DNA from 4 places in the Shewanella sp. Sh95 genome. Region 1 is predicted to be linked to each of the others. Evidence: predicted binding sites of a transcription regulator. Region 1 holds the regulator's gene; each other region holds the start of a gene.

Evidence for each region. Region 1 encodes sigma-54, which starts transcription at its own class of promoters, with help from an activator protein. Its sites were predicted from a motif close to GTTGGCACGNNNNTNGNNT; they were not measured.
Region 2: AEA42_RS08885 (YccF domain-containing protein) is a predicted target of sigma-54. The motif match lies at 4,416-4,434, and genes of this name have one in related genera.
Region 3: glnA (glutamate--ammonia ligase) is a predicted target of sigma-54. The motif match lies at 2,807-2,825, and genes of this name have one in related genera.
Region 4: flgB (flagellar basal body rod protein FlgB) is a predicted target of sigma-54. The motif match lies at 6,000-6,018, and genes of this name have one in related genera.

What each region holds. Positions count from the first base shown of each region.
Region 1 is NZ_LGYY01000201.1:191-7,691, forward strand. Features, by position in the region: partial or broken gene AEA42_RS14530 (molybdate ABC transporter substrate-binding protein) at 1-580, shown strand, start outside; gene mgtE (magnesium transporter) at 657-2,021, opposite strand; gene AEA42_RS14540 (HPr family phosphocarrier protein) at 2,211-2,486, opposite strand; gene rapZ (RNase adapter RapZ) at 2,473-3,327, opposite strand; gene ptsN (PTS IIA-like nitrogen regulatory protein PtsN) at 3,324-3,767, opposite strand; gene hpf (ribosome hibernation promoting factor) at 3,770-4,057, opposite strand; gene AEA42_RS14560 (RNA polymerase factor sigma-54) at 4,086-5,561, opposite strand; gene lptB (LPS export ABC transporter ATP-binding protein) at 5,668-6,399, opposite strand; gene lptA (lipopolysaccharide transport periplasmic protein LptA) at 6,396-6,947, opposite strand; gene lptC (LPS export ABC transporter periplasmic protein LptC) at 6,934-7,494, opposite strand; gene kdsC (3-deoxy-manno-octulosonate-8-phosphatase KdsC) at 7,491-7,501, opposite strand, start outside.
Region 2 is NZ_LGYY01000117.1:17,697-25,197, reverse strand. Features, by position in the region: gene AEA42_RS08905 (DUF6508 domain-containing protein) at 149-529, shown strand; gene AEA42_RS08900 (AMP-binding protein) at 656-2,380, shown strand; gene AEA42_RS08895 (transporter substrate-binding domain-containing protein) at 2,697-3,449, shown strand; gene AEA42_RS08890 (alpha/beta hydrolase) at 3,480-3,797, shown strand; gene AEA42_RS08885 (YccF domain-containing protein) at 3,925-4,332, opposite strand; gene AEA42_RS08880 (pyridoxal-phosphate dependent enzyme) at 4,585-5,535, shown strand; gene AEA42_RS08875 (NUDIX domain-containing protein) at 5,631-6,344, shown strand; gene prs (ribose-phosphate diphosphokinase) at 6,682-7,501, shown strand, end outside.
Region 3 is NZ_LGYY01000029.1:21,930-29,430, forward strand. Features, by position in the region: gene AEA42_RS02550 (diguanylate cyclase) at 1-39, shown strand, start outside; gene typA (translational GTPase TypA) at 123-1,934, opposite strand; gene glnA (glutamate--ammonia ligase) at 2,910-4,319, shown strand; gene AEA42_RS02565 (YceK/YidQ family lipoprotein) at 4,893-5,150, shown strand; gene AEA42_RS02570 (aminotransferase class V-fold PLP-dependent enzyme) at 5,293-6,414, opposite strand; gene AEA42_RS02575 (monodechloroaminopyrrolnitrin synthase PrnB family protein) at 6,419-7,501, opposite strand, start outside.
Region 4 is NZ_LGYY01000109.1:18,496-25,996, reverse strand. Features, by position in the region: gene AEA42_RS08090 (flagellar basal body P-ring protein FlgI) at 1-495, opposite strand, end outside; gene flgH (flagellar basal body L-ring protein FlgH) at 507-1,181, opposite strand; gene flgG (flagellar basal-body rod protein FlgG) at 1,194-1,982, opposite strand; gene flgF (flagellar basal-body rod protein FlgF) at 1,993-2,736, opposite strand; gene flgE (flagellar hook protein FlgE) at 2,908-4,269, opposite strand; gene flgD (flagellar hook assembly protein FlgD) at 4,339-5,118, opposite strand; gene flgC (flagellar basal body rod protein FlgC) at 5,143-5,559, opposite strand; gene flgB (flagellar basal body rod protein FlgB) at 5,562-5,966, opposite strand; gene AEA42_RS08050 (protein-glutamate O-methyltransferase CheR) at 6,110-6,949, opposite strand; gene AEA42_RS08045 (chemotaxis protein CheV) at 7,052-7,501, opposite strand, start outside.

The sequences.
Region 1 (7,501 bases):
TTTTGCCTCGGCGAATATGAAACACCCGCAGGCCTTAGTCGATGCGGGAGTGGGTCAACAGGTGCAAATGTTTGCCCGTAACCAGCTCTGTGCCATTGCTCAAGCGGAAGTGCCACTCACTAGCGCGAACTTATTAGATACCCTGCTCGCGCCGCAAACTAAACTCGGGACTTCGACGCCAAAAGCCGATCCCGCTGGCGACTACGCTTGGGCAGTGTTTGCGAAAGCCGAGGCCTTAAAACCCAATGCGAAAACTATATTAGAAACCAAAGCCATGCAGCTGACGGGTGGGCCTGAGAGTGCTAAACCGCCCAAGGATCGTAATCCCTATGCTTGGGTGATGGAAAACAAGCAGGCAGACGTATTCTTAACCTATTGCACTAATGCGGTGCTGGCACAAAAAGAAGTGCCGAGCCTTAAGATTGTCGATTTACCGCCAGATTTAGCCGTTGGTGCCGACTATGGCCTATTGGTGTTAAAGGATGCCAATAGTGCAGCCGCACCTTTAGCCGAGTTTATTTTATCCCCTGAAGGACAGGCAATTTTGAGCAGTTATGGTTTTCAGCCGCCTAAAAAATAATGTCTAATGGACTCATTAAAAATGGCGCGAAATAGCGCCATTTTTGTTGCTCGCTTTGGCAAGGCTTAGACCAGTGCTAGTGCATTAAATATAAAGTCGCTAATCCGAGAAAGGCAAACAGACCTATCACATCGGTGACTGTGGTGAGCACCATACCGCCCGCTAACGCCGGATCTACTTTTAAGCGCTTTAAGATCAGCGGAATACTGGCGCCTGCTAGTCCTGCGACTGTCATATTGATGAGCATTGCACCGCCAATCAGGCTGGCAAGCGCCATATCATCTTTCCAAACTAATACCGCGATAAACACTAACATCGACCACATGAGGCCGTTCAAAAAGCCAATAGCGAGTTCTTTGCCAATCAGCCAGCGGGCATTACTTTGGCCAATATGGCCTAGGGCTATCCCGCGGATCACTAGGGCCAAGGTTTGGTTCCCTGCGACGCCGCCCATGCTCGGTACAATCGTCATTAAAATCGCAATCGTGGCAAACTGTTCAATAGTGCCCTCAAACATATTGCTGACAGAGGCAGCCAGCAGAGCCGCAAACAGATTAATAGTGAGCCAGAGTGAACGGCGGAAGGTACTTTTGAGTACTGGGGCGAAGGTGTCTTCATCATCGTCCATCCCCGCCATCCCCATCATAGAGTGCTCGGCGTCTTCACGGATAACATCCACCACGTCATCGATGGTGATCCGGCCGAGCAACTTGCCCTCACTATCGACCACGGGCGCTGACACCCAGTCATGGCGCTCGAACAGTTGCGCCACTTCACTGTCGGACATGCCCACGGGAATGCTCTCGATATCGGTATCGATAATGCTGCTGATATGAGTATTGGGATCGCAGGTGAGCAGATCCGCAAGTTTGACCCCACCAAGCACGCGATCGTGTTTATCCACCACGTATAAAGTATCGGTAGTGTCGGGCAGGTTGCCCCGTTGGCGCAAATAACGCAGTACCACATCGATATTGACATCGGGTCTTAAGGTTACTGTGTCGGTGTTCATTAAGCTGCCTGCGGTCTCATCGGGATAAGAGAGCGCCTGCTCGACTCGCTGCCGGTTTTGCAGACTCATCGACTGTAATACTTGTTTATACACAGTATCTGGCAGGCTTCGCAGAATATAAGCCAGATCGTCCGTATCCATGCTGGCGGTAGCCTTGGCGACTCGCTCTGGACTCATGGTGCTGATCAGCGGGTCTTTTAACTCTTCGCTGAGTTCATCGAGAATATCCCCGAGCTGATCTTGATCGACGAGTTGCCATAACACTTGCCGAGCTTTGGGAGGTGACGATTCTAAAATCAATGCGATATCTGACGGCGCCATATTTTGTAGCATTTGCCTGACATGCACAAACATACCACTGTTGAGGGCTTGACTCAGTTGGTCGAGACGGTGTTCGGCTTGTAAACTGTCTGAGGCTTCTACAGGCATGTTTCCTCCATGGCGGCGGTGGATGGGTTGGCGTTTAGCTATTGAGGACTTAAGCCAAAGCGCAGCAGTACATTGTAATTTAGCGCACGGGAGGGCGTCGAGTCACAAATGTGTTTTACTGGTATAAGGTGCTGAAATCAAAACCAAACAGGATACTGAATACCGGCAGGGATCATCGAGATGATACCATCAGCAGGCTTCGTCAAACTTAGCGTCGATAAGGGCACAAATGGCATTAAGTGCAGGCTCGGCATCCGGGCCTTCGGCGATGAGGGTGATGGTTTTACCCATGCCCGTCTCGAGCATGAGTAAACCCAATACACTGGCGGCAGAGGCCTGTTTTTCACCTTGGATCAGCGTAATGCTGGCATCAAACTCAGAAGCAAGCACTACGAGCTTTGTGGCGGCGCGGGCATGTAAGCCGAGTTTATTGCAGATGGTGACTTGGCGCTCAAGTTTTGGCATGGCTCAACTCTCGATGGCGCGCATTGACTTTATGTTTGCCATTACTAAAACGTTTAGCTAGTTGCTCAGCTACATAGACTGAGCGGTGTTGGCCACCTGTGCAACCAATCGCAATCGTGAGATAGCTACGATTATTGCGCTCTAAATGGGGCAACCAGGTTTCGAGCAAATTCTCGATTTGCCAGATGAACTTATTCACCAGTGGCTGGCGATTTAAAAACTCCGCTACGGGTTCATCTAAACCGGTGAGAGGTCTAAGCTCCGGTTCCCAATGGGGATTTGGCAAAAAGCGCACATCAAACATAAAGTCAGCTTCGGTCGGCATACCATGCTTAAAACCGAAGGACTCGAAGTTGATCACCAGTTCCTTATCGACACTGCCAAGGAGTATTTGCCGCACTTGGTCGCTGAGTTCATAGATATTCAGATTCGAGGTATCTATATAGTGATCCATCTGCTGTGACAGCGGCTCGAGCAATTTGCCTTCAAGCTTGATGGCTTCTTGCAGTGACACTCGGCTCTTAGATAAGGGATGTAAGCGCCGCGTTTCACTGTAGCGTTTGAGCAACACTTTATCGCTGGAGTTTAAGAAGAAGCTGGTGAGTTCAGTGCCCGTAGGCAGGCTGGCAAGCTGTTTAACCAGCACTTTGTCTTGCTCTGGTAAATTGCGCACGTCAACACTGATAGCAACGAGATCGTTACTGCCTTTGAGCTGTTCAAGCAAACTGCCAATCAAAGGCAAAGGCAAATTATCGACACAATAGTAGCCGAGATCTTCAAGCACTCTAAGTGCGACCGATTTGCCTGAGCCTGAACGCCCTGACACTATGACCAGTTTCATCCAATGATTACCTGATAGAGTTCCGTTTCATCATGCGTCTTGCGCAATTGTTTTAATATTTGCTTGTCACTGAGCTTTTCAGCCATGCATGACAAGGTACTTAGGTGCTGCTGACATTGGTCGGCAGGCACGAGTAGTGCAAATAAAATATCGACGGGTTGTTTATCGATAGCATCAAAGGCTATCGGCTCCTCACATTTTATCAATATCGCTATGGGTTGTGTTATATCGGTTAATCGACCATGTGGAATGGCGATACCGTTACCTATACCTGTGCTACCCATCTTTTCGCGCGCCACGAGGCTTTCGAAGATCTCTTGAGATGAGAGGGTGGGGTACTGGGCAGCGGCTAAGTCGCTGATGAGTTCCAGTACCTTTTTCTTACTGCCCGGAGTGGCGCAGGTTGTGCACTCCGGCCGCAGTATGGTACGAAGTTCCATTGCTAGTGTTTTGTTAACTTCTCTTTGTGTTTAATAACCTGACGATCAAGTTTATCAATCAGGACGTCTATGGCAGCATACATATCTGCATGCTCTGAAGTCGCGAAGACTTCACCACCGGTGAGGTTGATTCTCGCTTCGGCAATCTGTTGCATTTTCTCAACATTGAGCACAACGTGCACATTATTGATCTGTTCGAAATGACGTTCAAGTTTTGAAAACTTTTCCTCAACATATGCCCGTAACGATTCAGTAATCTCGATATGGTGTCCACTTAGGTTTATTTGCATAGAAACGTCCTCCGATACTCACAATAGGCTATAAACTTTTACGCTGATTGGAAGGGGGAATAAGCATCGCTTCTCGGTACTTCGCAATGGTTCTGCGCGCAACGTTAATTCCCTGTTCTGCCAGAAGTTGAGCCATCTTGCTGTCGCTTAATGGTTTTTTCTGGTTTTCCGCTGCAACCAGTTTCTTAATGAAAGCTCTGATTGCTGTGGATGAGCACTCACCGCCATCATCCGTCCCGACGTGGCTTGAGAAGAAATATTTTAGTTCAAAAAGTCCTTTTGGGGTATGCATGTATTTTTGTGTGGTCACCCGTGAAATGGTGGACTCATGCATCTCTACCGCCTCGGCGATATCGTTTAGGACCATAGGTTTCATGGCTTCTTCACCGTATTCGAAGAAACCCTGTTGGTATTGCACTATGCAGTTTGCCACCTTGAGCAGCGTTTCGTTACGGCTTTCAAGGCTTTTGATAAACCACTTGGCTTCTTGCAAATGACCACGAATAAATTGGCTATCTGCTTGATTTTTTGAGCTACGCGCCATGGCTGCATATTGCTGATTTACGTTGATTTTTGGCATGCAGTCAGGGTTTAATTCGACCACCCAACGGCCGTTTTTCTTCGACACCGATACATCGGGGATCACATATTCTTCATCGACAGGGGTGATGAGTAAACCGGGACGAGGGTTCAAGGTTTGGATCAGCGCAATACTGTCCCTTAACTCGTCCTCTTTCAGTTTGGTCTTACGCATTAACAGCCTAAAGTCGCGAGCGGCGATCAGATCTAAATGATCTTTGATCAGCATGCGGGCGTTTTCGATGTGAGGGGTATCAGGCGAAAAATGAGATAGCTGGATCAGTAAACATTCGCTTAAATCCCTTGCCGCGACACCAACGGGGTCGAAATGTTGAATACGCTTGAGCACGGCTTCAACTTCGTCGAGTTCAATCTCGGGATTGCCCATGGCTTCGAGGATATCTTCAGTGCTTTGAGTGAGATAACCTTGATCGTCAATGGCATCAATAATCGCGGTGGCAATGGCTAAATCGGTTTCAGAGAAGGGTGTGAGGTTTTTTTGCCATTCTAAATGTTCGTACAACCCCTCGCTAGTTTCCCCTTGGAAGGGCATGTCATCTTCACGGCTGGCGCCAGAACCTGAGTTTGGCGATGCGGTAAAGACTTCATCCCAAGTGGTATCCATGGGTAACTCTTCGGGCAGAGATTCTTTGGTCAGCGACTCGGCAATGTCCACGGTGGAATTATCTTGTTCCTGTGGCTGGGCAGTCGTTTCGCTAAAGTCGGTATCGGCGATATCTTGCTTACGTTCGCTAGGCGCGTCAAATTGCTCCTCTTCCAGCTCGAGAAGAGGATTAGAGTCTAAGGCTTGCTGGATTTCTTGTTGCAGTTCCAATGACGACAGTTGCAGCAGGCGAATGGCCTGCTGAAGTTGTGGCGTCATGGTTAACTGTTGACCCAGTTTGAGCTGGAGTGACGCTTTCATGTTACCGCTGATCCCTAGGTTATTATTGTGAGTTTAGGTCGCTTGATATCATATGGATGGAGCCTAGCGCTCTCAAATTCAAGGCTTATTAGCTTTGTTTTAGTAACTATAGCCTGAATTGTTCACCTAAGTACACAGCCCTAACTTGCTGATTGTCTAAGATCTCTGCGGGTGTGCCCTCGGCAATAAGATTACCGTGACTCACAATGTAAGCATGTTCACAGACGTCTAAGGTCTCGCGCACATTGTGGTCAGTGATCAGTACTCCAAGGCCTCGGCTCTTAAGCTGCTCGATAATTTTCTTGATATCGATAACGGAGATCGGATCAACGCCCGCAAAGGGCTCATCAAGCAGAATAAACTTGGGGTTGGCCGCTAAGGCGCGGGCAATTTCGACGCGGCGACGTTCACCGCCCGATAAGGACATGCCTTGGCTGTCACGAATATGGGTGATATGGAACTCTTCTAGCAGTTGCTCTAGTGCTTCTTCGCGCTGGTCACTATTGAGCTCTTTACGGGTTTGCAGTACCGCCATGATGTTGTCGTGTACGGTTAATTTACGAAAGATACTCGCTTCCTGTGGTAGGTAACCAATACCTTTGCGGGCGCGCAGATGCATAGGATCGGCGGTTAAATCATCATCGTCGATAAAGATATGGCCTTTATCGCTTTTAACTAAGCCCACGACCATGTAAAAGGTGGTGGTTTTGCCCGCGCCATTAGGGCCGAGTAGGCCGACGACTTGACCCGTTTTTACCGTCAGGCTGACATCTTTGACAACCTGACGACTCTTATAACTCTTGGCGAGATTCTGTGCTTTTAAGGTGATTTGGGTCATTTAGAATCCTGTTTTTTCACAGGTTTATCTGTTGGTGTATTTTTGAGTTCTTCCTGATAATTATCAGGTTGAATAATGGTAATTACGCGATCATCACCATTGCCGCTACTTTCGGCGATCAGTTTTTGCTGAATAATATCGTAACGAATTAAATTGCCTGTAACTTGACTACCCGCTTGGTCTAGGGTCGCTGTACCAGTTAGGGTCAACGTCCGAGTGGCCATTTCATAGCGAATCTCTTTGGCGCTAGCAGATGCAGGGCGGCCATCATCAAGGATTTGGCTGTAGGTTGCTGGATTTCCTGTAGCCAGTAAGACTTTACTATTTTCGCCTTCGACAGAAAATGCACGGAGTTGATCCGCATGGATTTTAATTGAGCCTTGAACAACTTCAACGGGACCGAAGAAAATGATCTGATTGTTTTTAATGTCCGCAGTTTGACTGACGGCTTTAATTTTCACTTCTTGCTGTAAGTCACCGATCTTGGCGAAGGCATTCATGCTTGTCATTAGCATTAGGCTGGCAAGTAATATGTTATTTTGCTTCATAGGTTCCTACTACCTGACTGGTCAATTGCACTTCCTGCGCGTTAAGGTCGGCATAAAGGCCTTGCCCTTGAATATTAAAATCTTTCCCTGTGACGTAAATGATGCGGTCAGAGGTCATTATCATTGTGTTGAGATCGAGTTCTAAAAAACTGGTGGACAAGGTTTGTATCGGTTCACCAGGGCTGATGGCATCGATAATAACATTATTTTCTAATACAACCTTGCCAGTATCTTTGTTGAGTCGACCTTGATCGGCTCTGATCTGCCATTTTGCTTTACCTTGGTCGGGATACACAAGATAGACAGGCTGAATAAAGTCGGTTTGGTTTTTAAGCTCATAGTGTTCCATGTGCTTTGCCGTGACGCGACTATTGACTTGTCCTTGCTCGTTAAACTCGATGCTGCGCAGATCTTCGATAATGTAGTCGGGTCTGTTTGTATCGTTCAGGCTGCTATCGGTATCGCCACCGCGTTTTTGTTGGACCTGCCAATACAGCACGAGTGCAGTACCAAAAAAAGCAATAATGGCGAGGGTCACACGACTCATATGCTCA
Region 2 (7,501 bases), on a different contig from region 1:
GTAAGACTGATGCTGCAATTGCTGCAATTGCAGCAATGCAATATCACAACTCAATACAAGCAAAGTTGACGAGTTTAGGTTAAACCCAAGCGAGTTTTTCAATCCCTGACTTATAACAAAAGTAATGTTGAAATCAGTGAGGTGTGCTATGGAAGCTTCAACAATGATGACAGACTGTGGTTTATACACTAAATATCTTAAGGATTTCACCGCAGGTGATGCGAGTTTACACCGTGATCGCATGTTGGAATTTATTAGCGATTTAACCGCTCAGGGCTGGTTACTTGCTAATTTTACTTGGGATTATTGGTATAATAACAGTTACTTGGTGGATAAGCCTGCTTATATCCGTGATGCCAGTGTGGCCCAATGCCGCCTATTATTGACCGCAATGACACGTTTAGAGGTTTTTAGCCCAGGGGTGTTAGAGAATATGCGCCGCCAAGGAGTACTACTGGCGATTATGGAGCGTCTGCAGTGTCTAGAGGCATCAACATCCAATAACCAGGATGTATTTATGAGCCGTTAATCGGGCTTTAGGGAAAGGGGATGACCTTACTCTTTAGTCTAATACTGGATTTTTTTACTTGTGACATGTTCCGTGGATTGGTTAGTTTGGACCACGCTAACCATAATAAAAAGCACGGAGGCCTTAATGTCTGCTTCAAAGACTCAAGCAATAAATCAATCCACTAGTCCACTAAAATATAGTGAGTTTCGGGGAGCTAACGCCCCAAAACTTGTTGAAAAAACCATAGGACAATACCTTAACGATATCGCTAACAGCTATCCCGAACAGTTAGCCGTTGTCGTTAACCATCAAAATATTCGCTGGAATTACCGTCAATATCTTGCACAAATCGACGCGCTTGCAACAGGTTTACTCAAATTAGGCATAGGTCCAGGGGACCGCGTCGGTATTTGGTCACCCAATAATATTGAGTGGTGTTTAACCCAATTTGCTACTGCCAAAATTGGCGCCATCATGGTGTGTATTAACCCCGCTTACCGCCCTGAAGAATTACAATATGCCTTGACTAATGTGGGTTGTCGCGCGGTGATCTGCGCTGATAAATTCAAGTCCAGTAACTACTTGCAGATGCTCTACGAGCTTGCACCTGAACTTAAGCAGTGCGCTGCGGGTCAATTGCAGGCTAAGGCATTACCAGAGTTGCAATTTGTGATCCGCATGGGAGCTGAAAAGTCTCCCGGCATGTTGAACTTCGATGACTTATTAGTCGAGGTGAGCGAAGATGATAAAGCAATGCTTGCGCGTATTGCCAATGAACTCAGCCCCTATGATGCGATTAATATCCAATTTACCTCTGGTACAACGGGTAGCCCAAAGGGGGCGACCTTATCGCACCATAACATCTTGAATAACGGTTATTTAGTGGCCGAGGCAATGAGGTTTACCTGTGATGATAAGCTCTGTATCCCCGTACCTTTATACCATTGTTTTGGTATGGTGCTAGGTAATCTCGTTTGCTTGGCTAAGGGCGCAGCAGCCATATTTCCGGGGGATTCTTTCGATCCTCTCACTACCTTAGAAGTGATTGAGCGTGAGCGCTGCACCGCACTGCACGGTGTTCCCACCATGTTTATTGCCGAGTTAGAACATCCTGAATTTAAACGTTTTGATCTCAGTTCGTTGCGTACGGGCGTGATGGCGGGGGCGACTTGTCCTGAAGAAGTTATGCGCCGTGTACAACAGCTAATGTATATGCAGGAAGTGTTAATTGGGTATGGCCAAACCGAGTGCAGTCCGTTAAATCACATTACCGAAATCGATTCTCCTGTGGAGAAGCGTGTTCTCACCGTCGGCCGTGCGTTGCCCCATACCGAAGTGAAAATTGTCGATGAATTTGGCGAAGTGCTGCCGATTAATCAGCCCGGTGAAGTCTGTAGCCGAGGGTATTGCATCATGCAGTGCTACTGGAATGATCCTGAAAAAACCGCGGCTACGATTGACCGCGAAGGTTGGTTACATTCTGGCGATATTGGTCAAATGGATGAACAGGGTTATGTGCAAATCGTTGGCCGTATTAAAGATATGATTATTCGCGGTGGTGAGAATATCTATCCCCGTGAAATTGAAGAAAAACTCTATACCCATAAAGATGTGCAGGATGCCGCGGTGTTTGGCGTCCACAGTGATAAATATGGTGAGGAAGTCTGTGCGTGGATTAAAGTCCGCTCAGGGGCGTCGATTACTGAGGAGGATATTCGCCATTTCCTTACCGAAAAGTTTGCCTATTTTAAAGTGCCACGTTATATCAAATTTGTGGACCAATACCCGATGACCGTTACGGGTAAAATCCAAAAATTTAAAATGCGTGAGCTGATGTATCAAGAGCTGTACGAAGATATTAATGCCTAAAAGGCATAAACTTTCAAACCGACCCAAGCCTGAACGCTTGGGTTTATTTTTATATGGCCATCTGTGCTTAAGGAAAACATTGTCACATGGCAATAAGGTTTTCCTTCAGTCTTCCCCCTTGTCGTAAAGATGTCGTTTTTGGCGGCGATAGTTCTGCCTACTCCGAGCATTGCTGTCTTAGCTTGGTTCTACAAGGCTAAACAGATAACAAATATTCGCTGTACCTATAGGTATGGCTGATTATACTGAATAGAGTTAAACCGATGAGCTATTTGTTTTTTTAGCGATTAATAGATGAGTCTTTGATGGAGGCATTATGATCCGCTGGTGCCCACTGATGTTTAGTTGCCTATTAACCGTGGCAAATACGACATTTGCTGACACGCTGAAGCTAACGTCATTACTTTGGCCGCCGTATTCCGGCTATCAACTCCAGCACCAAGGCGCGAGTGTTGCGGTGGCTAAGGCGGCGTTTGAGCAAATGGAACAACAACTTATCGTGGATTTTTACCCTTGGAGCCGCGCGATTAAATTAGCCGTTATGCCGGGCTCAGACTACATTGGCTATTTTCCAGAATATTATTTTGAAACCGATAAGTTTATTTTTTCTAAACCGATTGGTATTGGCCCATTAGGTATTGTTGAGCAAAAATCCCGTCCCATTAGTTGGCATCATTTAGCCGATTTGAATCGTTATACTTTAGGTATTGTGCAAGATTATGTGAATACCGACTCGCTGGATGTAATGATTGCTTCAGGGAGTCAACCTGTTGAAGCGGCAACATCCGATGAGCAAAATATCAAAAAGGTGGCGGCTGGTCGTATTGACGGCGCTGTGATTGATATTAATGTGCTGAATTATCTACTTAAACAACCCCACCTTCAGCCGCTCGCAGATAAGTTACAGGTGAATCGGCAACTGATTGCCAATAAACAACTTTATGTCGCGTTTCGTAATACAGAAGAGGGACGGCGTTGGCGGGATATTTTTGATCAAGGTTTAGCGAAGCTCGATATTGATAGCATTATGGGCGATTTGTTATTTCAGCAAGAAGCCTTAAGTCAGTAATGCTATTTTGCACATAACCAAAGATGTGAGATGACAAGTTTTGTCATCATTTTGTCTAACACTGCGAGTAATCAGTTGTGGGCGGTATTTCGTTATCACTGCTCAGCATGTTTGTGTGTGCCAGTGAGAATCTTGTCGGGTGATCGCGATGGGTTAGTCAAGATCCAAACCAGCAGGGCATTGGTACAATATTTTAAGGTCGACTTAGTTGTGTTGGCCTATTGTGGTCATAACATCACCATAGATGCGCCAGCTAAACTGGCGCATTATCTCTTTGAAATCATCTGCTCACCGGAGCTGGATGCGGGTGAGCAGTTTGCTGATAGCGCTGATTTACTCAATGAATAAAGGGATTATTACGAAGCAGAATTAGTGCAATCGCTGCCGAACTATGCATCAGCACTACCCACAGATGCTGAGTGATATGCCTTACGCCTTGGCGATCATGGTTATTACGCTTTCGCTACTGTGGTTATTACGCTTTCGCTACTATGGTTTGCCCAATCGGCGTTAGGCTTAACAGCGCCAGCTTAAGATGTTGGATCCCGAAAGGGATACCGATAATCGTCACAAAGCAGGCAAGAGCATGGGCCAAATGACCAATAGCCAACCAAATCCCAAACAGTAAGAACCAAATGATATTGCCCACCATGCCAAAGGCGCCTGTTCCTAAATCTTCACGGCCAGTTAAATGACGGCGATTCATTTGTTCTTGTCCAAAGGGCCAGAAGGTCAATTCACCAATCACAAAGCAGGCGCGGCCGAAAGGAATACCGATAATACTGATAAAACACAAAATCCCCGCAAGCCACCAGGCTAGGCCCATCACAAATCCACCAAGGACAAACCAAGCAATATTGAAAATTAACCGTAGTAATGACATTGAAAACTCCTTATCGAATCCAAAATCTGTGCGACAGAAACAACATCCACACTCGAAATTATTAATTGATGCTTAAATGTCATAAGCGAGAATTATGCCAAAAGTTTTTCATTAATAATCAATGGTATATTATAGTTTATACCTCTACGGATTGTGAGTTAAGCTAATATTTCGTGTATTTCCTTAATTCTTAGGAAGAATTTAGCCAAGCCCGCGTTACACTAAACACCTTATCTCCCCTTGAGTAAATAAATGCTAGCTAATAGTCCCGTCGAATCATTTTCTTTTGCAGGCAGAGAGATCTTTCTTAAAAGAGATGATCTATTACATCCTGCTTTTAGTGGTAATAAGGCGCGTAAGTTTGCCTATTTTCTAGATCATGATTTTGCTGGTGTGACTAAGGTGATTGGTCATGGCTCCGCGCAGGCTAATTCACTGTATTCGCTGTCGGCGCTCGCCAAACTCAAAGGCTGGCAGTGTGATTTTTATGTGGACCATATTGCTAGCCACGTACTGACTTTACCGACAGGGAACTATGCCGCAGCTATCGCCAATGGTACACAGGTTATTGATTTATCAAGCCTGATAGCAGTTAATCCTTTTCTTCAACCTGAGTCTAAGTGGACTTGTAATGACTACATTGAGCATCAAGTTTTGGCTGCTGAGCCTAACGCTTTGTTTATTCCGGAAGGCGGGCGCTGCCAGTATGCGGAGTATGGTGTCAGTCTGTTAGCCGTTGAAATTGAAACGTGGGCAATGCAACAGGGACTGACTGAACTGAAAGTGTTTTTACCTGCGGGAACGGGAACCACGGCATTATTTTTAAACCAATATTTTGTGCGTAAGCAAAGTCACATTCGAGTGCTTACCTGCGCGGTTGTCGGTGGCGATGAGTATTTAGCGCAGCAGTTTTATGAGTTAAATCCTAACGCAGCTGAGCATCCACAGATTTTGAATGTGGGGAAGAAATACCACTTTGGTAAACTCTATCCTGAGTTTTATGCCATGTGGCAGCGGATTTGCGCCTCAGGTATTCAATTTGAATTACTCTACGATCCCTTAGGTTTTATGGTGTTAGAAAAATATTTACCGCAGTGGAGCGCAAGCCCTGTGATGTATATCCATCAAGGTGGTTTGCTTGGAAATGAAACCATGTTGCCACGTTATCAGCGTAAATTTGGTAAAAGTCGTAAGACCCTATAGAGCAGATGATTTACTTAGTGACGCTAAGACATAATATGTTTGAAGCGACGTAATGTCTAAGTTAATCTTACGACGTCAAACGATGGAAAATACTCATGACTGAAGCGGAATATCTCGCCAATTACGATCCTAAGGCTTTTAAGGCTCAGCTACTGACGGTTGATGCCGTATTATTTACCTATCATGATCAGCAACTTAAAGTACTTTTAGTACAACGCTCAAATCATCCCTTTTTAGGTTTTTGGGGATTACCCGGAGGATTTATCGATGAACATTCCGATAAATCCCTAGAGGAAGCGGCGTTACGCAAATTGCAGGAAAAAACGGCGGTAGTGCCACCTTATATTGAGCAGCTTTGCACTGTCGGTAATAGTCACCGCGATGTGAGAGGCTGGTCGGTGACCGTGTGTTATACCGCGTTGATGAGTTACCAAGCTTGCCAAATTCAGATTGATTCGGTGAGTGATGCTAAGTGGTGGCCATTAGAGGATGTGTTACAGATGACCTTAGCGTTTGATCATTTGCAGTTAATCAAGCAAGCTCGCGAACGTTTAACCCAGAAAGCCTTGTATTCTTTAGTGCCAGGATTTGCGCTGGCTGAACCTTTTACCTTGCCAGAGCTGCAACATGTGCATGAAGTCTTACTGGGTAAGCCTATCCAAGGGAAATCCTTCCGTCGGCGAGTGGAACAGGCCGATTTATTGATTGATACGGGCTTAAAACGTACTGAACGTGGCCGTCCAGCCAATTTATACCGTTTGAAGTCGGATACGGCATCTTATCGATTCTTAAGAAATTTAGAATGTTAGTCAAAGTGTTTGCCGCTTAAAGTGGTTACCCATAGCAATAATAGTGACAGATTATGCGGTACATACAGTTAGCTTGAGTTATCAGGGTTTATGTAGCCGTCGATGTTGTCGTAATACGTCCATTCTTTACTATCGATACCCATTTCCCCATTATCATAGCTAAGTTGCACATAGTGTCTTAAGGACATTATATGCAATTTAGGTATATTCCTTAGCATTATCCGATAAAAAATAGTCTAAAAATCAACTTTACATAATAGTGTCTATAAGACACTATTTCTTGCAGACAACAAGATTGCTGTATATCACAGCGATCTTGCACAGACAGGAGGTGAATATGTCTCTAGGTATTCAAATGCATCAAGGCACAGTTAACTCACCACATCAGCAAGCTGATTTTTATCGACTTCCAGCCGCTAGCGATGAGGCTAATTTCCGTTTATTTCAATTTGGTGCGGGGGAGAATCATGTTCAACTGCGGGTTCCTCCAGCGAAACGCGTCACAGTTTTTTTCGGTTATCGTGGCGATCAATCCATCATGCAACTCTTATTGTTAACTGATGCATTACGCCGCAGCGGTGCAGAGCAGATCGATCTGTTACTGCCTTATATGCCAGGCGCCCGCCAAGATAGAGTCTGTAATGTGGGCGAGGCCTTATCGGTAAAAGTCTATGCCAGCCTGATTAATCAGCAGCAATATGCTTCAGTCAGCGTTTTTGACCCGCACAGCGATGTCACCGCGGCATTATTAGACCGAGTGCAAGTTATTGACAACCACAGCTTTGTCGCCGCGATTACAGCTCAATTGACCGGTGATCTAGTGTTAGTTTCGCCTGATGCGGGGGCGAATAAGAAAGTATTCGGCTTAGCTAAGGCGTTACAGGGAATGCCGGTGATCAGGGCCGATAAACATCGCGATGTGGTCAATGGCCATATTATCGCTACTGAAGTGTTCTGTGATGATTTATCGGGTAAAACCTGCTTAATCGTCGATGATATTTGTGCTGGTGGCAGAACCTTTATCGAACTTGCCATCAAGTTAAAGCAAAAAGGGGCCCAAAGCGTCATTTTGATCGTGTCACATTATGAAGATAAGGCCAGCGAATCGGCTCTGCGTGATGCGGGCATAGACAGATTATTTTGTACTGATAGTTTAG
Region 3 (7,501 bases), on a different contig from region 1:
CGTAACTGCATACGCTCAGTACATGAACCTGAAATATAGCCATTAAAAAGCCCCGCTAAGTTGCCTTAGCAGGGCTTTATTCACTGTATGGCAGTCACTTTACGTGCCCACCATAACCACCATTAACCGCGGCTAGCGCGCTTACGGTCGTTTTCAGTTAAGTGTTTCTTACGAACACGGATGCTCTTAGGTGTCACTTCAACTAATTCGTCATCATCAATAAACTCAAGCGCTTGCTCAAGAGTTAAGGTGATTGGCGTAGTCAGTACTTGAGCTTCGTCAGTACCAGAAGCACGCATGTTAGTTAGCTGCTTACCTTTCAGGCAGTTAACTGTCAGGTCGTTAGAACGTGAGTGAATACCCACTACTTGACCTTCATAAACTTCAGCCGCATGGCCGATAAAGAGACGACCACGGTCCTGTAAACCAAACAGTGCGAAGGTCAATGCTTTACCAGTCGCGTTAGAGATCAATACGCCGTTAGCGCGTTGACCAATGTCGCCACCTTTATGTGGACCGTAGTGATCGAATGAGTGGTAAATCAAACCAGTACCAGAAGTTGCAGTTAAGAACTCAGTTTGGAAACCAATTAAGCCACGGCTTGGGATGATAAAGTCAACGCGCACGCGGCCTTTACCGTCAAGCTGCATATCTTTCATTTCAGCTTTACGGATACCCAGCTTCTCAATCACTGTCCCTTGATGTTCTTCTTCAACGTCAACGGTCAGGGTTTCAAAGGGTTCACACAGTTCACCATCGATGGTTTTTAAGATAACTTCTGGGCGAGAAACTGCTAATTCGTAACCTTCACGACGCATGTTTTCGATCAGGATAGATAAGTGTAATTCACCACGGCCAGATACCGCGAAACGGTCTGGGCTGTCGGTTTCTTCAACACGCAGTGCCACGTTGTGCACTAATTCCTGTTGCAGACGCTCAAGAATGTTACGTGAAGTCACGTACTTACCTTCTTTACCCGCAAAAGGTGAAGTGTTAACTTGGAAAGTCATGGTCAGCGTTGGCTCGTCAACAGATAAAGGCGGCATCGCCTCTACATTGCCAGCGGCGCACACTGTGTCCGAAATTTTAAGCTCACCCAAACCGGTGATCGCCACGATATCGCCCGCATTTGCTACATCAACTTCGGTACGCTCTAAGCCCATGTAACCTAATACTTGGCCCATTTTACCGTTGCGTACTTTACCGTCGGCACCGATCACGCTCACCTGTTGGTTAGTCTTGATGCTACCACGGTTAATGCGACCCACACCGATAACACCCACGTAAGAGTTGTAATCGAGCTGAGAAATTTGCATCTGGAATGGACCATCCGCATCAGCATCAGGTGATGACACTTTTTCAACGATAGTCTGGAACAGTGGCGTCATATCTTCGCTGACAACATCTGGATCTAAGGTTGCAAAACCGTTTAATGCAGAAGCATAAACGATTGGAAAATCTAATTGTTCGTCAGTTGCACCTAAGTTATCGAACAGGTCGAATACTTGGTCGATAACCCAATCAGGGCGAGCACCTGGACGGTCAATCTTGTTGATAACAACGATTGGCTTTAAGCCTTGGGCAAACGCTTTTTTGGTTACGAAGCGAGTTTGTGGCATTGGACCATCAACGGCATCAACCAGCAACAATACTGAGTCAACCATAGACAGAACACGCTCAACCTCACCACCGAAGTCGGCGTGGCCAGGGGTATCAACGATGTTGATACGATAATCGTTCCACTTGATGGCAGTATTCTTTGCCAGAATCGTGATTCCACGCTCCTTCTCAAGATCGTTGGAGTCCATCACCCGCTCAGTAGCTTCTCCCCGGGTTGCAAGGGTTCCTGATTGCGACAGCAACTTGTCTACCAGGGTCGTTTTGCCATGGTCAACGTGTGCAATAATGGCGATGTTACGTAAATTCTCTAGCACGGATAAACCTCTTACCATCAAACAAAATTAGGGATATTACAATATTCGTTACAGCAATCTACGTTGAGTCGCCATAAAAAAGCGTGACATTCTACTCCAGAGCGGCCATATCGCACAGGATTATTTTTGAACACTTATAAAACTATTTTTTTGGGCCCGTGCTAACGAATCAGTTATGGCGATAAGACAAATAACCCAAATGCACCGTTTCAGCGCAGGCAATTGCCACGTTATCTCGAACTCAATACGACTAACCAGCTGAAATAACTATTCTTCACGGGAATGGCGTAGCAGACTATGCGCTTAAGGCCGCCATAAGTATAGCGAATAACCCCAATTCGGCAGACCCGTTTTTTCGTCCAAACACATCAGTATGCCCAAACCGCTACCTAAGTATTTTCTCGATAGCCTCAATAAATGGCTTTAGACGCAGTTTCAATAAACTCTATTCCCACCTAAGAACAACAAGACTAATCAATTGATTTTTAATGACAAGAAATGAAAACAAGCCAAAATCATTATCAGAAAAACAGCTTATCATCTCACTGTTTTGTGACATTATGGCGAGCACTGAAAACAGTGACCTTACGCGGTTATCTAGACTTATTTATATGCTAAATTCATTCTGTTTTGCTGAGCCTAATTGATAGTAACAGGCTAACAGCGAGTATGCCGCCCAGCTTGAATATGGATATGAATTAACCAAGCAAGCCTATGCTCATCGTCACTGCACTAAAATGGGGGATGCATGGTGCGCACCAAAATGGATGAATGCACCAAAATGCCACATCAAAACGCACCAATAAAGTGCAATACAGAGTTAAAGATAGTGCAATAAAACACATATTCATTAATTATCAACAAGTTAAATTATTGGCATAGATATCGCTTTATAGCTAGTAAGTTTTGCTCAAGCACAACTTGAGTTAAAAGATTATAGAAGGGACATCCCTTTACCCTACCGGAGACTTGAGAATGTCAGTTGAATCAGTTTTAAAGCAACTTGAAGAATTAGAAGTTAAGTTTGTTGATTTACGTTTTACCGACACCAAAGGTAAAGAGCAGCACGTATCTATCCCAGCTCATCAGGTAGACGCTGACTTCTTCGAAGACGGTAAAATGTTTGACGGCTCGTCAATCGCTGGCTGGAAAGGCATTAACGAATCAGACATGGTACTGATGCCAGACCCAACTACGTTCGTACTGGATCCATTCACCGAAGAAACCACTGCGCTGATCCGTTGTGACATTCTCGAGCCAGGCACTATGACTGGTTATGACCGCGACCCACGTTCTATCGCGAAAAAAGCGGAAGAATACTTACGCTCTACCGGTATCGCTGACACTGTATTAGTTGGACCAGAACCAGAATTCTTCCTGTTCGACGATGTCCGTTTCGGTACTGACATGTCTGGTTGTTTCGTGAAAATCGACGCTAAAGAAGCGGCATGGAACTCTGGCACTAGCTACGAAGGTGGCAACACTGGTCACCGTCCATTCGTGAAAGGCGGTTACTTCCCAGTAGCTCCTGTTGACTCATCACAAGACTTACGTAGCGCTATGTGTTTAGTGCTCGAAGAAATGGGTCAAGTGGTTGAAGCTCACCACCATGAAGTGGCGACTGCGGGTCAAAACGAAATCGCAACTCGCTTCAATACCCTGACTAAGAAAGCGGACGAAATCCAAATTCTGAAGTACGTAGTACACAACATGGCTCACGCCTACGGTAAGACTGCGACTTTCATGCCTAAGCCAATCGTTGGCGACAACGGTAGCGGTATGCACGTTCACCAATCTCTGGCGAAAGATGGCGTAAACCTGTTCGCAGGCGACAAATATGCTGGTTTAAGTGAAACTGCACTGTACTACATCGGTGGTATCATCAAGCACGCTCGCGCACTGAACGCTTTCACTAACCCAAGCACTAACTCTTACAAGCGTTTAGTACCACACTTCGAAGCGCCAGTGATGTTAGCTTACTCAGCACGTAACCGCAGCGCTTCAATCCGTATTCCAGTGGTACCAAGCCCTAAAGGTCGTCGTATCGAAACTCGCTTCCCAGATCCACATGCAAACCCATACTTAGGTTTCGCAGCACTGCTGATGGCGGGTATCGACGGTATCCAAAACAAGATCCATCCAGGCGAAGCGATGGATAAAGACTTGTACGATCTGCCAGCGGAAGAAGCGGCTGAAATCCCACAAGTAGCGACTTCATTAGAAAACGCCCTTGAAAACCTGCAAGCTGACCACGAGTTCTTAACTCGCGGCGGTGTATTTAGCGAAGATTTCATCCAGTCTTACATTGCACTGAAATCTGCAGAAGCTGAGCGTGTAAGCCGTACAACTCACCCATTAGAGTTTGAAATGTACTACAGCCTGTAATGGCTAGATGCATGCCATTACTCACGGTATAAATGCATGCATAAAGTATCAAAGCCCCAACAGTTTTGCTGATGGGGCTTTTTGTTTCTTGAAGGTATACGCTACTTTCATGCTGGTGCAATGACCAACACTTTTCTCTAAATGGCGACATAGCCAACCACTTATTTATCATCAAAAGAAAGCATACCAGCAGACACCACTGCAATAACAACAATAGGGACAGATGTCGTTTAAGACTGAGCTAAACGCGATATAAAACTAACTTATAGGCAGAGGCGTTAACTACTGCGACACTAAAGTTGGGAGTCTCTTTACTGTTGTCTCATTACTGCTGCTGAATAATTGACACATATATTCATGTGGTTAGAATGCCGACTTGCTAAAACTGAATATATCGGTGTCGAACAAAACCAGTTCGGGTTCCATAAGACTAACGCCCAAAGTTAATCAAGCGAGTCGCTCATACCGAAACAATGCGGTTTTTCACATATAAACAATGGAGTGGTTATGCGTTGGTTGACTTGCTTGGTCGTGTGCTGTTCTCTCACGGGATGTGCAACAATAACATCGAGGATGGGAGAAAATTCAACTTGGGGGCATTCTTTCTCCAGTGTTCAAACTGCTGTTGATAATGGCGAGGAGTGTGCGATAGTTTCTGCGTTATCCGCCCCGCCACTGCTACTGTTTACTATCCCTCTGACACTGGTCGATATGGGTAGCTCGCTGATCGTCGATACCGTGATGCTGCCAGTCGATTTGGCTATCACGCCCAGTAATCCCAAGCTCCGAACCCCGCGTTCTATGTTCTGCCACTATAACTACAGCATTTGAGCATATTCGCCCCAATAAATGACCTCAGCCTCAGGGCATGGGTTAACGACATCGGCATTAGGGGGCGCCTTGATGCCCCAGAGCCATGCTCCCTGTTCGAGGCTATTACGCCATGTCGGCTGAGCAAGCTATGCTCAATCAGTTAACGATGGGCGTTTATTACCTCCAGTAACCTTAGGATATCGGCCTCATCGTTATAAATATGTGGCGATACGCGTATCCCTAAACTGCGGGCATCGACACTGATATTCGCCTCAGCCAATGCCGCCATGATCGGCGCTTGCCGCTCGCCAAATTGCAAAATCAGCGTACCGCTACGCTTATCGATTGCCCTCGGCGAGACGAGCTCATTGTCCAATGCCTGTACCACTGGAGCCATCAGTTGCAAGTTATGCTCACGCATCGCCAGTGAGCCAATATTGGCAAAATATTGAATACTATGGGCGGCAATAGCGTAGGGGACGATAGAAGGCGTGCCGCCCCAAAACCGCAACGCTGTTGGATGATAGCGAAAATCATGAATATCAAACTCGAAGGGATTTTCATGGCTAAACCAACCCACATCCTGTGGCTGACATTCGGGCAAAATAGCCGGATTGACCCACAGATACGCAGCGCCGGGGCCGGAGCATAACCATTTCACACTCGAACCAATCATAAAATCTGGCTGTAGCTTGGCTAAATCCAGCGGCAAAATCCCAGCCGATTGCGCCACATCCACTATGCTCAAGCAGCCACGCTCACGGGCAAGGGGGATAATCTGCGCGAGGGGGGCCTGTTGTCCCGTGTTAGAATAGGCATGGCTGACAAAGACTAAATCGACATCGTCGCTGATATGTGCGTCCCACACATTGGGGTCGGTAACATCTAAGCCCTTGGGAATAAAGCGCAGTTCACAACTTGCGGGCAATGCCTTTTTAAGGGCGAATCCCATGCTAGGAAAATCAATCTCGCTCATCAGCACCACGGCGCCATCGCGATTTAATCTATCCAGTGACATCACCAACTTGGTCAATGCGCTCGATAGATTCACCTGCGGGCAAAATTCCTGCGGCTGACCATTAAAAAGGCTTGCCAGCGCCGCGGTAAAGTTATCGATGACACCTAACCATTGACCCCAAGGCTCGCGGCCAGACTCCTGCCAAGGTGCAAAAAACGCCTGCTTAAACGCCTGCTCGGTCGATTTGAGTGGCCGCCCCACGGAATGGTTAAGCAGATATCCAGGGCCTGCGAGGCAAAAATCCTGTTTTACATTTAGCAGCATGGCCTTACCTCAAACTGTCTTTGAGTTTTTTCAAATCATAATAACGGGTGCGAATATCGTCACGTAATACGGCCGCGCGTCTATCCCTTAAACGCTCAAGGGAGGCGAGCAGTACATGCAATGGTGGGCCGCTGGCGGTCACTTTGGCTAAATGTTGTTGCTCCATACTGACCGAAGGCTCAGCAATATACTTAGTCACTAATTCATTGTGATGTTGAATCGCAGTTTGCCCATGTAATTCACAGACTTCGATAAACAGCTTGAGGTTTTCCTGATACCAATCCTGCTGCACGCAGGCCTTTGTCTGTAAAAAGTCATCCATCAAATTCGGGCGGCGCATGCATTCCCGCAAGATTTGCTGATCCTCCGGCATCATATATAAAAACTTATCCACCAGCATTTGCGAATAGGACGATTCGTTGGCAAAACAGAGACCTAGGGTTAAATCGATGACGTTAATCCCTGCAAAGTCGCCAGCATTGGCGCCGCGATATACCACAGAGCCAACCCGATAGGGTTTGTAATATGGGCGGACACAATAGAAAAAGCGGTCGGTATCTAAACGTTTGAATAATTGCTGATTTGATTCAATGACGTCCTGCAATGCCTGTTTGGCGACCCGCAATAAATCGTGGCTAATAGGATGGGAGATCCCCAAGGGCTGAATTTTTAATAAGGCATCGCTGGCGCGCTTATAGGCCAAGATGCCCTTAGTGTTGTAATCCACAAACAGCTTTTCATCAGGCAGATCGGTAAAGCGTTTGTAGATACCATTGTGGGCACGGTTATGGGTAGTTAAATGCGCAGTGGCAAAACGTGGCGTCACGCCGATGGAGGCGCCGATATGCATAGCGAGCGCCGAAGCCTCAACCAGTGGCGAGGTGGTCTCCCGTGTTGGCTCAGTAATTTCATGGCGGCGGCAGGCGGCCATATACAGGCCAACATTGCCTAGCAAATCAAAAGCACTATCAAAACCTTCGTCGGTATTGCCCTCATCGAGCAAAGCCTTAATCAGCCCTCGCCCTTCGCTTTCCAAAGTGTGCTTAAGCTCAGTGCCAATCCCCTGCACATTGGCACGGTCGGTCTG
Region 4 (7,501 bases), on a different contig from region 1:
AGGAATACGGCCAACCGTTGGCGTGTTTTGAATCACTTTCGAACCATCCAAACCATCGGCACTAAAACCACTTACCACTAAGCTGCCTTGGGCAATCGCATATACATTGCCATCAACCCCTTTGAGGAAGGTTTGCAATAACGTCCCACCACGTAAGCTTTTTGCTTCACCGAGGCTTGAAACGGTCACATCCAATTCTTGGCCCGGTTTAATAAACGCTGGCATATCGGCATGCACAGCAACCACGGCTACGTTTTTGATTTTGGGTCTAAAATTTTCAGGCAAATTGATGCCGAAATTTTTAAGCATGGTGGTGAATGTTTGCTCTGTGTAATTGGTTTTCTCACCCGTACCAGGTAACCCCACGACTAAGCCATAACCAATTAACTGGTTATTTCGTACCCCTTGCACATTAGCAATATCTTTAATGCGTTCAGCCTGGCTTGGCATCGAAAACGCTAACATAACAACGGCCAAAATGAGTTTATATTTCATGATATGACTCCTTAGAAGGGCCACCAATCGCTCATAAAGAACTGGCTTAACCAGCCCACTTTTTGCGCTTCGGCGAAAGTACCAGTACCGCTATATTGAATACGCGCATTGGCCATACGGGTTGAATCAATGGTGTTATCTGGCTTGATATCCTGCGAGCGTACAATACCGGTCACGCGAATAAACTCATCACCATTGTTGATTGAAATCCACTTTTCACCGCGCACAACTAAGTTACCGTTATTGAGCACTTGCATAATATTGGCGGAGATACTGCCATCTAAGCTATTGCTTTGATCTGCATCGGATTCACGCTTAGTATTCATGCTGTCTTTGTAGCGTAAATCGAGGGGAATACCGCCTAAAGACACATTGCTCCCACCGGCATAAATGGGATCGAGTGTCATATCAGAACCTTTTTTGATCTGATTACCGGCACTCTTTTTCGCCTGAGTCGCTTCTTTCAACACGATAGTGATAATGTCACCGACTTTATGGGCACGAATATCCGAGTAAAGACTCGCCGCTTGGCTATCTTGGTAAATCGACCCCGTTGCAGCAATTTTAGTCGGTGGTGCTTCGGGATAAACTGGGGCATAGAAGGGATCATCCGCAATCGGCTTCTTTGGAGTTGAACTACATGCCGCCAGCAAGAGCGTACTAGCCAATAGTAGATATCTAGCCATAATCATGTGCCTCTATAGATTCTGATTCACATAAGCCAGCATCTGATCGATCGCCGAAATCACTTTGGAGTTCATCTCGTAGATCCGCTGACTTTCAATGAGGTTAACTAGCTCTTCGGTCACGTTCACGTTAGAGGTTTCTAACGCACCTTGACGAATCGCTCCCATACCATCAAGTGATGCAGTGCCTTGAATAGGCGTACCACTCGCACCAGTTTCGGTGTATAGGTTTTGTCCCATAGGATCTAAACCCGACGGGTTAATAAAGTCGGTCATACTGAGCTGCCCAACGACCTGGTTTTCCGCCGCACCTGGTGTTTTTACCGAAACTTCCCCTTCAGCAGAGACCGTAATACTGGTTGCATCCTCAGGAATAGTGATCGCAGGTTGCAACACATAACCCGAACCCGGCGTGACAATTTGCCCTGTATCATCTAAGGTAAATTGACCATTACGGGTATAAGCCGTAGTCCCATCGGGGAGCTGCACTTCGAAAAATCCAGGACCTTCAATCATCAAATCGAGCGAGTTATCCGTGGTCAGCATATTGCCTTGGGTAAACATTTTTTGGGTGGCTACCACCTTGGTACCCGCACCAATGTTCAAACCGTTTGGCAACTTAGTGTTAGAGGCGCTGATCCCACCCGCTTGGTTAACAGTTTGATAAAGTAAGTCTTCAAATACCGCGCGGCTTTTTTTATAGCCCACAGTACTGGCGTTAGCGACGTTGTTTGAAATCACCGCAATATCGGTTTGCTGTGCGTCTAAGCCAGTTTTACTAATCCATAACGCTGGATGCATAATTTATCTCCTAACTAATCCGCATTAATGAGGATGAAGCGCGGTCATTTTCTTCCGCGGTTTTCATCATCTTCACTTGCAATTCAAATTGTCGCTGTAGGTCGATTAAGGACACCATCTCATCTACGGGGTTGACGTTACTGCCCTCTACAGCACCACTTTCTACAAATACACTGGGATCGGCAGGCGCCGGATCACCGGATACCAAACGGAACAACCCATCCTCGCCGCGCATCATTTGTGCATTGCCAGGGTTTACTAACTTTAATCTTCCTACCTCTTCGACGACTTCTGTCGTCGCACCTTGAGGACGAACAGAGATAATCCCATCCTGTGAAATAGTGACCTTTTCAATTGGCAGCGGTAACACAATCGGTCCGGCATCACCCATCACGGGATTACCGCGGTCGTTATGCAATAAACCTGTTGAGTCAAAACTGAGACTGCCAGAACGGGTATAAGCTTCACTACCATCCTGTGCTTGCACGGCAAACCAACCGTCACCTTTAATGGCAACGTCAAGATCGCGTCCAGTAGATTTAATCGGGCCCGAACGAAAATTGGCGGAGGGGGTTTCAACCATGGCAAAGACCCTTGTCGGCAATCCTTCACCAAAGGCTTGCATCGATCTGGCTTGCGCCATATCCGACTTAAATCCATCGGTATTTGCGTTGGCTAAGTTGTTGGCACGCAACGCCAACTCATTCATATTTTGCTTAGCGCCGCTCATGGAGATATAAAGGAATTTGTCCACAGACTGCTCCGTCAAAGTTTCAACCTGACAATAGCAAAGCAAGCATCATGCCAATAAAATAAGCAGCTAGTTAACTGATAAATTAGGAGATTTTAATAAACGAATGAATGCACAACAGAAAGAGGCTAAGTGTTGCCGCTTGCGGCAACACTTAGCAGAGGCAAGATTAACTTAACGAATTTGCAGAACAGTTTGTTGCAGAGTGTTATTCACTTCCAGCGTACGTGAGTTGGCTTGGAAGTTACGTTGTGCCGAAATCAAATCCACCAGCTCAGTCGTCAAGTCAATGTTAGATTGCTCTAACGCTGAAGAACTGAGACTACCAAACGTACCACTGTTAGGCTCACCAGCCAGCGCAGGACCTGACGATAAACTGGCTTTCCACGAGGTATTACCCACTTGTGTCAAACCTTGCTCGTTTGCAAAGCGAACTAAAGCAACGCGGGCTAATGGCACTGTTGAACCATTGGAATAACTGGCAGTGATCAAACCATCTTCACCAATTTCGACATTGGTTAAACGCCCTACTGTGGTACCGTCCTGTGACAATTCAGTGGCGGCAAAAGGAGCTGAATATTGGGTTGGTGCATTAAATTTAATAGTCACGGCTTGAGTGCCATCAGCACCAGGGCCTAACACACCAGCGCCGCCAACCCCTAGCGCTTCGGTGGCAACGACTGCCGGATCACTCCCAGTATACACACCGACAGAATTAAACTTCAGAACCGATCCCTTCCAGCCGCCAGCCGTTTGAGCTGTGCCAGAGGCATCGGGAGTGCCATCACCATTGGTGTCAGTCTGATATGTACCAGCAGGGCCAGAAATATCAACTTGTTTACCATCAATGGCATAGTATGCAACCCAGTTGTTTTCACCATTATATGAGCCATTATTTGGCTTGACGAAATAGGTCGTCATGATATGTGGCTCACCCAGAGAGTCATAAATCGTCATGGATGTCACACTGTTATAGGTTTTGGAGTCTAAGGGATCAAAAGCAGCAGGATCGAGTGAACCTTCTTTTGCATTTAAATTCATCTGCAAAGTCACGTTTTCAGTTTGAACAGGGCTACCTGCAGTATCAGGAATTTGTACTGGCTTAGCTGTCGTTAAACTGACAGAGGTAGAGTTACCATCTTTATCTACTGGAAAGGTCTGCAAAAAATTCCCTGCTGAGTCAACCATATAATTATTTTTGTCGACTTTGAAAGCACCTGCCCGAGTAAACTGATGATCCAAGGTACCTATCTCGGACGCAGTTACAAAAAAGCCACCGCCTTTAATCGCTAAATCTAACGAGTTATTCGTCAGTTGCAAACTACCTTGGTGGAATTGCTGCGCCACTTGGCTCGTAGCCACACCGCCACCCACAGCGGTTTTTGAGTTTGAGAAAATTGAATTAGCGTAAACATCCGCAAATTCAGCACGCGACTCTTTAAAGCCAATGGTGTTAGCATTCGCGATATTGTTCGCAGTAGTATTCAAATCTTTCTGCGCAGCAGAAATGCCACTCAATGCAATGTTAAACGACATAATTCACCTCTACATTTGCTCAATTCAATGATGGACAAGTGTGATGTCCATTTACAATCTTGATAACGATTAAACTTCACTAATCGCAAGTACATCCGACAGTTTAAAGGCCATTCCACCCTTGAGATTTAAAATGGCGCCAGTCGCTGCAGTACCTAAAGAAACACTGGTCACATGCGCATAGGTCGATACAGCTAACGCTTGTGATTTATCATTCACCAAACCCGATGCTTTAATCGAGTAATTACCTGCAGCAACGGGTTCTCCTTTATCATTCAAACCATCCCACTTGACATCAGTGTTACCACCCTTACTACCATCAACAGTAAATGTTCTAACGACTTGCCCTTTATCATCTTCGATTCGAACATTAATGACGGGAATTTTCTCTGAAGTACTGATCACACCATTTAAGCCTGGGCTTTCTGCAGAGATATAACCCGTATCTGTCGGTAACAGCACTTTTCGCCCAACTAATCCCGATGCTTGCAAAGCTTGGCTTGATGTCATCACACTGTTTAAATTAACGATTTGATCATTTAACTTAGAAATGCCATCGACTGTAGAAAAAGATGCCATTTGTGCAATCATCTGGTCGTTATCAACGGGCTTGAAGGGATCCTGCATCGATAACTGCTGGCTGAGTAATGAGAAAAAATCCTCTTGAGTGAGCTGCTGACTCTTAGCCTCTGGAACAGCAGAACTATTCGGCAAACGTAATCCATCCAAAAATGGGTTACCTGTCGAGCTAGTCGAGGTTTTCGTGGTATTGGTTGATACCGTATTCGATTGAGTGTTTGTTTGAGTCAGCTGCGATGAGGTTTGACTCAGTTGGTTAATGAGGCTCACAACGTACCTCCTAAATAACGCATATTATTTACCCATCCCAAGTGTTTGTTGCAGCATAGATTTTGCCGCCTCAGCCACTTGAACATTCATCTGATATGAGCGAGAAGCTGAAATCATGTCAGCCATTTCTTCCATGACATTGACATTTGGTTTGTAAATAAAGCCATCAGCATCCGCCATCGGATGATCCGGCGAATACTCTTTTAATAGGGGCTTATCACTCTCGACTATGCCTTTCACCGTGACACCTTGGGAAGCTTGTTGCTGACTTTGCGCCTTGGCCATTTCTGCTTCGAAAATAGGATGACGAGAACGGTAAGTTTTATCTACACTGCTGGAGACTGAATCTGCGTTAGCAATGTTACTCGCGGTAGTATTTAGCCGCAGAGACTGGGCTGACATGCCAGACCCCGCAACATCGAAGATATTAAATAAACTCATGATTAATCCCCTCTCAGCGCTTTTTTCATACCGCTAAATTTACTGTCTAAAAACCCCAGAGACATTTGATATTCGAGAGCATTTTGCATAAATGCTGATTGCTCTTGTTGAACGTCGACAGTATTGCCATCCCCAGTATCGGGTTGATTCGGCACTCGAAATTTAACGTACTGCCCGGTTAGCTGCGCTAGCCCAAAATGCTGCTCATCAGCGGTCATCTCTAAGCTATTACGCTGTTGTTGCTGGGTTTTAGCAACATTTAAGGCGGCAGAAAAATCGACGTCACGGGCTTTATAATGTGGCGTATCAGCATTTGCGATATTGCTTGAAATCACTTCAGCCCGCTCAGCACGGATCCCCAACGTGAATTGGTGAACACCCAGTGCCTTATCAAAATTAATCGCCATAAAATTGCCTCCATCGTGTCACTCACGGGAACAAAGCAATTCATGTGCCAATACTTTTATGGGAGGTAATAAAGTTTGTGAGGGATATAGCAGATAAAAAAATTACCGAACTATGCCGGTAATTATCAATTAAAATCAAATCCTTAAGTTTTCTTTTGGTAATAAATGCCAGGGTTACAACGAACCATATCAAATTCATCAGTAAGGCCAGCAATGGATTCGGATGCGCCTAAAAAGAGGATACCTTTGGGATTTAACGCGGCAGCAAATTGCCGCAAAATTTTTGCTTTTGCCTCAGGGGCAAAATAGATCAACACATTTCGGCAAAAAATAATGTCAAACTTACCCAACAAAGTGTAACTCTCGAGCAAGTTATGAGCTCGGAAATTGACGAGACGTTTAACGTTATCTTTTATGCGCATGTTGCCAGAAGGCAAAGCATCAAAAAACTGCCGCTTACGTTCTTCAGACAATCCACGTGCTAACGCTAAACTATCATACTCAGCATTTTTACAACGCTCCAACATAGAAGGCGAAAGATCCGTTGCTTGAATCGAGGCACCACCAGGCAGCGCCCCAGGTTTTTTTTGCTGGTACTCTAATATGGTCATAGCTAAAGAATATGGCTCTTGACCCGACGAGCAAGCTGCAGACCATATCTTTAAAGGTCTACCTAACTTACTGTATTCTGGTAATAGCGCATTATTAAGCAATTCAAATGGATAACGATCACGAAACCATAAGGTTTCATTAGTGGTCATGGCATCAATAACTTCAGCTCGTAAAGCTCGTTCCGTGGGTTTCATCGAATGCTTTACCACATCGGATAACGAAGGAAGGTTATATTTGCCCATCAATGGCGCGAGACGACTACGTACGAGGTATTGTTTATTTTCACCTAGCACGATGCCGCTATGTTGTTCTAAGAACAACCTAAATTGATTATATTCTGCTTCAGCGAGTGATTTATCAGGCACATTCACGTCCTAGATCCTATAGCAAGCACCAAAATAAGTGCACAACAATCATGTAATAAGGGCTAGATTATAGCGTAAAGCTCAACTAGGCACTAACCCACACTCTCACTACAAACTTAAATGCTTGTTCACTGCCGCAGCTAATTCGTCAGGGTTAAATTTTGCGATAAAGTCATTGGCACCAACCTTTTGTACCATGGCTTGGTTAAAGACACCGCTTAATGAGGTGTGCAGTACCACCTTGATATTTTTAAGCTTAGGATCATCACGGATCTCAGCCGTTAAGGTATAACCATCCATTTCGGGCATCTCAATATCGGAGATAATGAGTGGAATTTCATCGGCAACGTTATTCATTTCACTTGCAATGGCCTTGAGCTTATCAAGTGCCTCACGACCATCCTTTGCCGTGTCAATTTGTAAATTTAACGACTCTAACGACCGAATAATTTGCTTGCGTGCCACCGCCGAATCATCAATCACCATAATATGGTAATGCTGACTTCTATCGAGAGTAAGTTGCTCATTAACCTCTTCACTAATGGCCGTTTTGACAGG